One region of the Ferrimonas sp. genome, then DNA from elsewhere that is predicted to be linked to it. Evidence: predicted binding sites of a transcription regulator. Region 1 holds the regulator's gene; each other region holds the start of a gene.
What was found. The regulator LexA, encoded in region 1, represses DNA repair genes until DNA is damaged. The targets are predictions, from matches to a motif close to TACTGTATNNNNATACAGTA.
Positions count from the first base shown of each region.

Region 2: dinB (DNA polymerase IV) is a predicted target of LexA. The motif match lies at 1,555-1,574, and genes of this name have one in related genera.
Region 3: recG (ATP-dependent DNA helicase RecG) is a predicted target of LexA. The motif match lies at 2,021-2,040, and genes of this name have one in related genera.

Region 1 is NZ_JBLXDO010000014.1:49,762-53,039, forward strand. It holds gene plsB (glycerol-3-phosphate 1-O-acyltransferase PlsB) at 1-547, opposite strand, end outside; gene lexA (transcriptional repressor LexA) at 759-1,379, shown strand; gene ACN0RV_RS13090 (SulA-like leucine-rich domain-containing protein) at 1,379-1,828, shown strand; partial or broken gene coxB (cytochrome c oxidase subunit II) at 2,216-3,278, shown strand, end outside.
Region 2 is NZ_JBLXDO010000003.1:181,558-184,835, reverse strand. It holds gene ACN0RV_RS05040 (methyl-accepting chemotaxis protein) at 1-1,472, shown strand, start outside; gene dinB (DNA polymerase IV) at 1,586-2,635, shown strand; gene ACN0RV_RS05030 (hypothetical protein) at 2,893-3,278, shown strand, end outside.
Region 3 is NZ_JBLXDO010000028.1:8,830-12,107, reverse strand. It holds gene recG (ATP-dependent DNA helicase RecG) at 1-2,005, opposite strand, end outside; gene ACN0RV_RS17930 (AMP-binding protein) at 2,125-3,278, opposite strand, start outside.

The DNA of each region.
Region 1 (3,278 bases):
GCTTCTGGGCAATCCCCTCATCGGTGCCGTGGTTGTCGGCCATGTAGCGCAGGGAGACAGGGCGGGAGAAACGGATGAAGTTGTCCCGGCCCAGCATCATCAGGATAAAGAACTTGCGCAGCCAGGTGGGGTGATCCCGGTTCAGCAGGGTGGCGGAGACACTCTCCTCCTTGCCTGGATCCCGGCCCCAGAACAGAGACACCGGCACCACCTGGGCATCCAGTTCATCGTGAGTGCGGTGCAGGCCCAGCAGCTTTTCGAAGCGCGCCATAAAGTCCGCTTTCTTGCGTTTGCCAAACAGGGGGGTGGCGCCGTTGAGCCACACCACCCGGCTTACCTTCTCCCCTTTGACCTCCAGGGGCTCAAGGGGACTGGGTAGGCCACTGTTCAGGCAGGCTTCGTGGAGCGCCAGCAGATCAGAGTGGGATTCGTGGGCCATCACGTACACCAGGGGCCGCGAGGGATCGATATCCAGCTCTGAGATAGGGTCCTCGGGCACCAGGCGGGTGGTCACTACCGGCTTCTGGAGCCAGCGTGCACCCTGCATCCAGGGTGAAAGGTAGTCTTGAGTCACCGTTGAGTTCGCTTCTTGTTCTTCAATTGACGTAGATTCTACACCGAAAGAGCTCGGTACGGCAGTGGCTCAGATATTCAGTTGTCTCAAACTGTTCCAAGACCCCTGTCTGCAAATAACTGTTGAATTAATCGCCTACCTGTATATACTCACAGTGGTACTGTATAGATAAACAGGTAGAACTATGAAGCCGTTAACCCCAAGACAGAGCCAGGTGCTGGAGCTTATCCGCAGTCACATGCAGGAGACCGGCATGCCCCCCACCCGGGCCGAGATCGCCAAGAGCTTGGGGTTCCGCAGTGCCAATGCCGCCGAGGAGCACCTCAAGGCCCTGGCCCGCAAGCAGGTTATCGAGATTGTTCCCGGCACTTCCCGAGGCATCCGTCTGCTGGACAGCGGGCCTGAGCCGGAGCAGTTGGGTCTGCCCCTGATCGGTCAGGTGGCCGCCGGTGAACCCATCCTGGCTCAACAGCATATCGAACAGCACTGCCAGATGGATCCGGCCATGTTCCACCCCAGCGCCGATTTCCTGCTGCGGGTACGTGGGGACTCCATGGTGGACATTGGCATCATGGATGGAGACCTGCTGGCGGTACACAGTCAGAAGGACGCCCGCAATGGTCAGGTGGTGGTGGCCAGAGTTGGAGAGGATGTGACGGTAAAGCGCTTCGAACGTAAGGGTAACGTCGTCTATCTGCACGCAGAAAACCAAGAGTATCAACCCATAGTGGTCGACCTGGAGCAGGAGTACATGTGCATCGAGGGTCTGGCAGTGGGGGTGATTCGAAATGGAGGATTGCACTGATGAAAAGCCGCCAGGCAACACAATACCGTCACCCCGGCCTGTGGCAGGGAAACTGGAATCATGGTGCCAGCCTCAACAAGCTGGAAGATGGCATCGAGACCCTGACCCGTCTCGCCCCTGAACTGGCCGAACTCAGCCGCAAAGAGCGCTGGTTGGTGCTGGTTAACCCGCCCGCCTTCGGCTGGAAAGGGATCCTTCGGGAGGCCGGCGTGGCCATGGATCGCATCCTGCTGGTGCGCTGCCAGGACGAGGTGGAGGGTCAGTGGGCCGTAGAGCAGGCCCTGAGCGGCCGCACCTGTTCGGCGGTGCTGGCCTGGTTGCCTACCATCGCCGCCCGTGATTGGCGCCGCCTGGAGCTGGCCAGTCGCCGGGCCGATTGCTGTGGCTATCTGTTCCAGCCTCAGCGCCACCCCATGACTCCTGCCCTGGTCAGCAACTGGATCCACTGATTTTCGGGAAAAAGGGGGGCTTTAGGCGGTATTTAGCCCCAATCCCGATTTTTGAATCTAATTCGCTCCCTTCCTGCGATAATTCGCTCATTCTTTCATCTGCTTAGACTTATATTCCGATCAGGCCTGCATATAAGGTATTTCCTCTGTTTTGCCCTTCCATTGTTTCATTGAGTGCTATTCTTGATCTTGATCAAATGAGTTTGTCTCATTAGGTTAGGAAAAGACACGATCGCAGAATCGTGTGCGGCGGAGTGACTCCGGATTAAGCGGTTCCGCGGTATGCCCAAACCTATTGAGGGGGAGGGGAGCTTCATAGGGCTGTGAATTACTGTGCTGGCTCTCTTCTGGATATTGCAGGTTGCAATACACAGAGGAGCAGTATTTGTGAGACGTTACTTTTCGTTGGTGATCGGCCTGGTGCTGATGCCAACCCTGGCGCTGGCCACGGAATCAGACTACAACCTGACACCCGGGGTGACCGCCATCAGCGAGCAGGTCTATGGCCTGCATATGACCATCTTCTACATCTGCTGTGCCATTGCGGCAGTGGTGTTCGGCATCATGCTCTACTCGCTGATCCGTCACCGCAAGTCCAAGGGTGCAGTGCCCGCCAATTTCCATGAGAGCACCAAGGTTGAGGTGCTGTGGACGGTGATCCCTTTCATCATCCTGATCGTCATGGCGGTCCCGGCCACCAAGACCCTGGTGGCGATGGAGGATCCCAGTGCGTCGGATCTCACCATCCAGGTGACCGGTTCCCAATGGAAATGGCACTACAAATACTTCGACAAGGGCGTGGAGTTTTTCAGCCTGATGTCCACTCCTCAGGAGCAGATTAAGAACGCCGAAGCCAAGGGGGAAAACTACCTGCTCGAGGTGGACAAGCCCCTGGTGATCCCCGCCAACCGCAAGGTTCGGTTCCTGATGACCTCCGACGATGTGATCCACTCCTGGTGGGTGCCCGCCTTCGCGGTGAAGAAAGACGCCAACCCGGGCTTCATCAACGAGGCCTGGACCAAGGTGGACAAGCCCGGCACCTATCGTGGTCAGTGTGCCGAACTCTGCGGCAAGGACCATGGCTTCATGCCGGTGGTGGTGGAGGTGTTGCCTGAGGCGGAGTTCGACATCTGGCTGGCGGAGCAGCAGGACTCGGCCGCAGCGGCCGCCCAGGCGGAGACCGCGGCCCTGACCGAGACCCTGACCATGGAGGAGTCCATGGTCCTGGGGGAGCAGGTCTACCTCTCCCGCTGCGCCGCCTGCCACATGCCTAATGGCGCCGGACTTCAGGGGGTGTTCCCGGCATTGAAGGACAGCCCCATCGCCCTGGGCGATCCCAAACCCCACATCGACATCGTGGTGCACGGTAAACCGGGCACCGCCATGCAGGCGTTCGCGGCGCAGCTGACCAATAAGGAGCTGGCGGCGGTGGTGACCTATGAGAGAAACG
Region 2 (3,278 bases), on a different contig from region 1:
AGACGGTGTACGACGCCAATGGCCGGTTTCTGGGCATCGGCGGCATGGACATCCTCATCTCCACCATCGGCGAGACCCTGCTTTCTCAGGTGACCTACCAGGGGCAGGGGCAGGCGTTCCTGGTTACCGGCGATGGCAAGCTGGTGTTCTTCCCGCTGTTTTCCGACATGTTCCCGCCAGGCTCCCTGTTGAGCGAGGTGGACAACCAGTTCGGCGCCACCCAGGGCTTTGCCACCCTGGCCAGGGAGATACTGACCCAGGCCGAGGGGCAGGGTGAAGTGAGCCTCCAGGGACAGGATCAGTTGGTGGTGTGGCAACCGGTGGACAGCGAGTTTCCTCAGGTGCATTGGAAACTGGGGTTGCTGCTGCCTACGGACGTGGTTGGGGCCCGGGTGACCGAAGAGGCCTGGGCGACGGGTACCGTGTCGGTGGTGCTGACTCTGCTGATCTCTGCGGTGGTGTGGTTACTGCTGCTGCCGTTTAAGTCGCAGATACGACGTCTGGTGGCGGCCATGGAGGCGATCGCCCAGGGGGATGGGGATCTCAGCCAGCGGATCAAACTGAATCGTCAGGATGAGCTGGGTCAGCTGGGGCGGGCGTTCAATCAGTTTGCCGATCGGGTCCATCAGCTGGTGAATCAGAGCAAGGGGCTGACGGAGTCGGTGTCACACAGCAGCGCCCTGGCCTCCGAGATCTGGGGGGACACCCTGAGCTCCATGTCAGCCCAGAAAGGGGAGGTGGAGCAGGCGTCTACGGCCACCAGCCAGATGGCGCAGACCAGTGCCGAGATGGCCAGCCAGGCGGAACAGGTGGCGTCCCATGCCGACCAGGTGCATCAACAGATGGGACAGGCCGGCATGGTCATGGGTGAAGGCAAGGAGTCCCTGGCCCAGTTGGCTGGCCAGATGCAGGAGTCCAGTGAGCTAGTGTCCCGGTTGCGGCAGAACGCCGATCAGATTGGTGAGGTGCTCAATGTGATTCGCACCATCGCCGAGCAGACCAACTTGCTGGCGCTGAATGCGGCCATCGAAGCGGCTCGGGCCGGAGAGCAGGGACGGGGCTTTGCCGTGGTGGCGGACGAGGTACGCTCCCTGGCCTCCAAGACCCAGGATTCCACGGCCAATATCCAGGCCATCATCGCCGGACTGCAGCAGGCCAGCATCGAAGCGGAGCAGGCTATGACTCAAAGCTGTGAGCAGTTGCAGCAGAGTCAGCAGCGCAGCGACCAGGTTGTCGATACCCTGGATCAGGCCGGTCGAGCGGTGGCGGGGATTCAACAGCAGGTGCAGGAGATGACTCAGGCCATTGCCCAGCAGGCAGGTGTTGCCGAAGAGATCGCCGCCACAGTGACCCGGGTGAACAGCCTCTCCGACGATGCGGTTTCCCGGGGCGACCAGCTGGAGCGCAGCCTTGAGGAGCTGGTGGAAGGGGGCAGCCAACTGGCCCAGGGGTTGAACCGTTATCAGGTTTAGCCCGTAACCTAGGCTATGACAGAAGGCGCCAGACGGCGCCTTTTTTGATCTTTGGGCTTTTTGCCTTGGGGTGATATGATTTAACTGTTTATATATACAGTATTGGTGTGCGGGTGCAGCGCAAGATCATTCATATCGATATGGACTGCTTCTTTGCCGCGGTGGAGATGCGGGACAACCCCCAGTTGCGGGACAAGCCAATCGCCGTTGGCGGGCGAGCGTCCGGTCGTGGGGTGATCGCCACCTGCAACTATGCCGCCCGTGCCTATGGGGTGCGCTCCGCCATGCCCACCCACAGGGCCCAGCAACTGTGTCCGGATCTGGTGCTGGTGCCCCATCGCATGTCTGTGTACAAGGCGGTGTCTCAGCAGATCCACGCCATATTTCGCAAGTACACCGAGCTGGTGGAACCCCTCTCTCTGGATGAAGCCTTCCTCGATGTGACCGGCAAGCCCCACTGCCAGGGCAGTGCCACCCGGATGGCACAGGCGATACGGGCGGAGATCTTCGAGGCCACGGGGCTGACCGCCTCCGCCGGCATCGCGCCCAATAAGTTTCTGGCCAAGGTGGCTTCCGATGAAAACAAGCCCAATGGTCAGATGGTGATTCCCCCGGAGCGCACCGCCGAATTCGCCGCCCGTCTGCCACTCAAGAAGATACCTGGGGTGGGCCCCAAGACCGCCGAGCGCCTCGCTCGTCGTGGCCTGCTCAAGGGAGAGGATGTCCTTGGCCTGACGGAGGTGGAGCTGGAATCGATGATGGGCAAGTTTGGCCCGGTGCTGTGGCGCCGCTGTCGTGGTATCGATGACCGTCCGGTGGAGCCCAGCCGCATCCGTAAGTCCGTGGGGGTGGAAACCACCTTTGCCCGGGACCTGCCCGACCTGGCTGCCTGTGAGCAGCAACTCGATACCCTGTTGCCTGAACTGGAGCGGCGTTTGAGCGCCAGCAAGCGCGGCATCAAAGGGCAGACGGTCAAGCTGAAGTTTGCCGACTTTGAGCTGACCACGGTCACCCAGCAGAGTCAGCAATTGGACCCACAGCTGTTCCGCGCCCTGATGGGGATCGCGTTTCGCCGGGGCAATGGCCGCCAGGTTCGGCTGGTGGGGATCTCTGTGGAGCTGGCGGAGAAAAAAGCCCTTCGGCAACTGCCCCTGCCTTTGTGACCGCAAGCTTGTTTGATCCCCGTCAAAACGGTCAATAAAGCAACGAACTAAGCTGGTATTGAGCTTCCGTAAAATGCCCGCTAAAAAACAGAGGCGTTGATGAAGCGGATGGCCAGGCGTGTCCACTCTTTCTACCCCACCGACATCGCAAGCCTGGCTTCGGGCAGAGACTGATTCCTTATCGGCCACACTGGCCATTTAGCCTCTGCCATCAGCCGGTGACCAGCAATCCGCCGGCGCAAGGAAGGAGGTTAAGGATGAGAACCTTTGCCAAACAACTGTGCCTGGCCGCGGGTCTGATGACCCTGGTTGCCGGCGTCTGTTACGGCCTGGGATATGGCTTCTATCAACACAAACCCCTGCGAGACGCAGACTACTTCAGCCTCTATATCGGGGATAAGACCTTTTGTCGCACCGTAAACTACTACGACGACAAAGGGGACCAGAAGAAGGTGTCTGCGTTGCTCAGCTACGCAGAAGAGAATGCCATGAGTTACCTGATGCGCCGTTTCGGCAAGGACAAAGGCTCTGCCATTGTTAAAGCCTGCCAGGTGGAACGTCATGAGACCTTGAAGGCCAGTTGCCGCACCAACCCAGATGATCAGGTGGAACTGGTGGTGCTGGAGCTGAATAAGCCCCTGGT
Region 3 (3,278 bases), on a different contig from region 1:
TCCGCATCAGGTGTTCCGCCAATCGCTTCACCTGGGGGATGAGGGCGCCATCCCGAACCAGGTCGGCAATCTTCAGATCGGCCAGGCCGGTCTGTTTGGTGCCCAGTACTTCGCCGGGCCCGCGAATCTCCAGATCCCGCTGGGCGATGACGAAGCCGTCGTTGCTCTCGCGAAGCACGCCGATGCGGGCCTGAGCCGTCTTGGACAGGGGTGGGTGGTAGAGCAGCACACAGTGACTGGCGGTGCTGCCCCGGCCGACCCGGCCTCTGAGCTGGTGCAACTGGGCCAGGCCCAGTCGCTCCGGGTTTTCAATGATCATCAGGCTGGCGTTGGGGACATCCACCCCGACTTCGATCACCGTGGTGGCCACCAGCAGATCCAAGTCGCCGGATTTGAATTGATCCATCACCTGCTGCTTCTCAGCCGACTTCATGCGGCCATGTACCAATCCGACCTGTAAATCAGACAGTTGTTCCCCTAATTCGACGGCGGTGTCCTCCGCAGCCTGGCATTGAAGCACTTCGGATTCGTCGATGAGGGTACAGACCCAGTAGGCCTGCCTGCCCTGCTCCTTGCAGGCCTGACGCACTCGCTCCACCACTTCGTGACGGCGGTTGTCGCCGATGGCGACCGTGGTGACCGGTGTTCGACCCGGGGGCAGCTCGTCGATGATGGAGGTGTCCAGATCCGCGTAGGCGGTCATCGCCAGAGTCCGGGGGATGGGGGTGGCGGTCATGATCAGTTGATGGGGGTAGTTGCCCTCTTTGAGCCCCTTCTCCCTCAGCTCCAGCCGCTGATGTACCCCGAATCTGTGCTGCTCATCGATGATGATCAGCGCCAGATGATCGAAGCTGACCTGATCCTGGAAGATGGCGTGGGTACCGACAATCATCTTGGCGGTGCCGTCGGCCACGTGAGCCAGGGTCTGCTCCCGCGCCTTACCCTTGAGTTTGCCAGCCAGCCAGGCGACCGGATACCCCAGGGGCTCCAGCCAGTTGGCAAAGGCCAGGGCATGCTGTTCGGCCAACAGTTCGGTGGGGGCCATCAGGGCCACCTGACGTCCCTGGCTCAGGGCAGTCAGCGCCGCCAGAGCCGCCACCAGGGTTTTCCCTGAGCCTACATCCCCCTGAACCAGGCGCATCATCGGCTGGCTGGTGGCCAGATCGGTGCGGATCTCAGCCACCACCCGTTTCTGGGCGCCGGTGGGTTCGAAGGGGATCCTGGCCAGGAAGTCATTTTCCAGGGCGGTGTCCATTGTCAGCGGCAGGGCGCTGTGTTCATCGGCACTCTGACGCAGCTGCAGCATGGAGAGGTTCTGCGCCAGCAGCTCCTCCATCGCCAGTCGCTGTTGAGTCGGGTGTTGCCCCTCGGCCAGCAGCTCCACATCCGCATCCGCCGGAGGCCTGTGCACGTACTCCAGGGCCTGCTCCATGCTCATCTGCTGGTCGTAGAGCCCGTCGGGCAACAGCTCAGGGACCCTGGCATTGTGCAGCTTATCCACCGCCTGTTCGGCCAATTTGCGCAGACTCAGCTGCTTCAGGCCTTCGGTGGTGGGATAGATGGGAGTGAGGCGCTCCTCCAGTTCCAGGCCATTGCCCTCACCGGGCAGGCTGTATTCAGGGTGGATGATCTCCAGTCCATGGAGGCCGCGGCGGATCTCGCCAAAGGCGCGGATCCGCTTGCCGTTCTGCAGGGTGTTCTTCTGAGCCATGGCGAAGTTGAAGAACCTCAGGGTGAGGCTGCCGCTGGCGTCCATCATCTTGACGGTCATCATTCGCTTGCGGCCGTAGGTGACCTTGCTGGAGAGGATCTCCCCTTCGACGGTGCCGTGGATGCCGGGCATCAGCTCGGCGATGGCCCACAGGCGGGTGCGGTCTTCGTAGCGCAGGGGCAGGTGGAACAGCAGGTCCTGAACCGATTCGATGCCAATTTTGGCTAATTTCTCTGCTACTTTGCTGCCGACACCCTTGAGGGAGGTGATGGGCAGAGCCGCCAGATCCGTCACTCTGTTATCCACAACTACTGTAAATATGATCAGATAATAGCAGTCCTGCCTACGGGAATCAGCCCCTTAGAGGGCGGAAACAGAAAGGGGCCCATGGGGCCCCGTGTTCTTTTGAGGTGCTAGCTGGCCTTGGCAGCCTTGGAAAGCTGATCTTCCCACACCACCGTGTCGTCACGCATGTGGCCGATCATTGGGCCGTAGCGCTTCTCCAGTACGTGGCGTTTGATCTTCAGGGTGGGGGTGAGGACGTCGTTTTCCACCGTCCAGGGCTCGTCTACCACCAGGATGCCGCCCAGGGTAGAGTGGCTCTCCATGGTGCCGCTGACCTGGCGGCAGATGCTGCGCAGGGCGATCTCCACCTCGGTGCGGGATTCCGCGCGGGCCGCTTCCGAGAGCTGCACCAGGGCGACCGGATAGGGTTGGCCTGAGCCGATGACGCACAGCAGTTCGATGCGGCTCTCCTGAGCCAGCTTACGCTCCAGGGGCACAGGGGCGACAAACTTACCCTTGGCGGTCTTGAAGTTATCCTTCACCCGACCCGTGATGGTGACGTAGCCATCCTCGTCCACTTCAGCCTGGTCTCCGGTACGGAAGTAGCCATTTTCATCAAAGGCCTCAGCCGTGGCTTCCGGTTGTTTGTAGTACTCACGGAACAGGCCCGGACTCTTGAACAGCAGCTCATTGTCGTCGCCGATCTTCACCTCACAGTCGATGCCGGGGGCACCGACACTGCCGATCTTATCGGCGCGGTAGGGGAAGTTGAGGGTGGCGTAGGCACCGTTTTCGGTCATGCCCCAAGCCTCGGTGATGTCCATGCCGATACGGCGGTACCAGTGCAGCAGGGACGGCGATACCGGCGCCGAACCACAGCCCAGGATGCGGGCGTTGTTCAGCCCCAGCTGTTTGCGGATCTTACGGGCGATGAAGGCGTTGAGTATGGGGATGTTCAGCAACAGGTTGAGTTTGCTCTCCCCCACCTTGGCGATGATGTTCTTCTGGAACAGGGTCCAGAGCCTGGGAACCGACAGGAAGAAGTCGGGGTTGGCCACCTGCACATCCTCCACGAAGGTGTCCAGGCTCTCGGCGAAGTAGACGGTGCCGCCGCCAGCGATGGAGCTGCCAAAGATGTAGGCGCGCTCGGTGATGTGCGCCAGGGGCAGGTAGGAGATCACCCTGTCTTTCGGGGTGCCGCCCAAATGCTTGGTGAGGCGATCGGCGGCCCAGCTGAAGGCACCAAAAGTCATCACCGCGCCCTTGGGGTTGCCGGTGGATC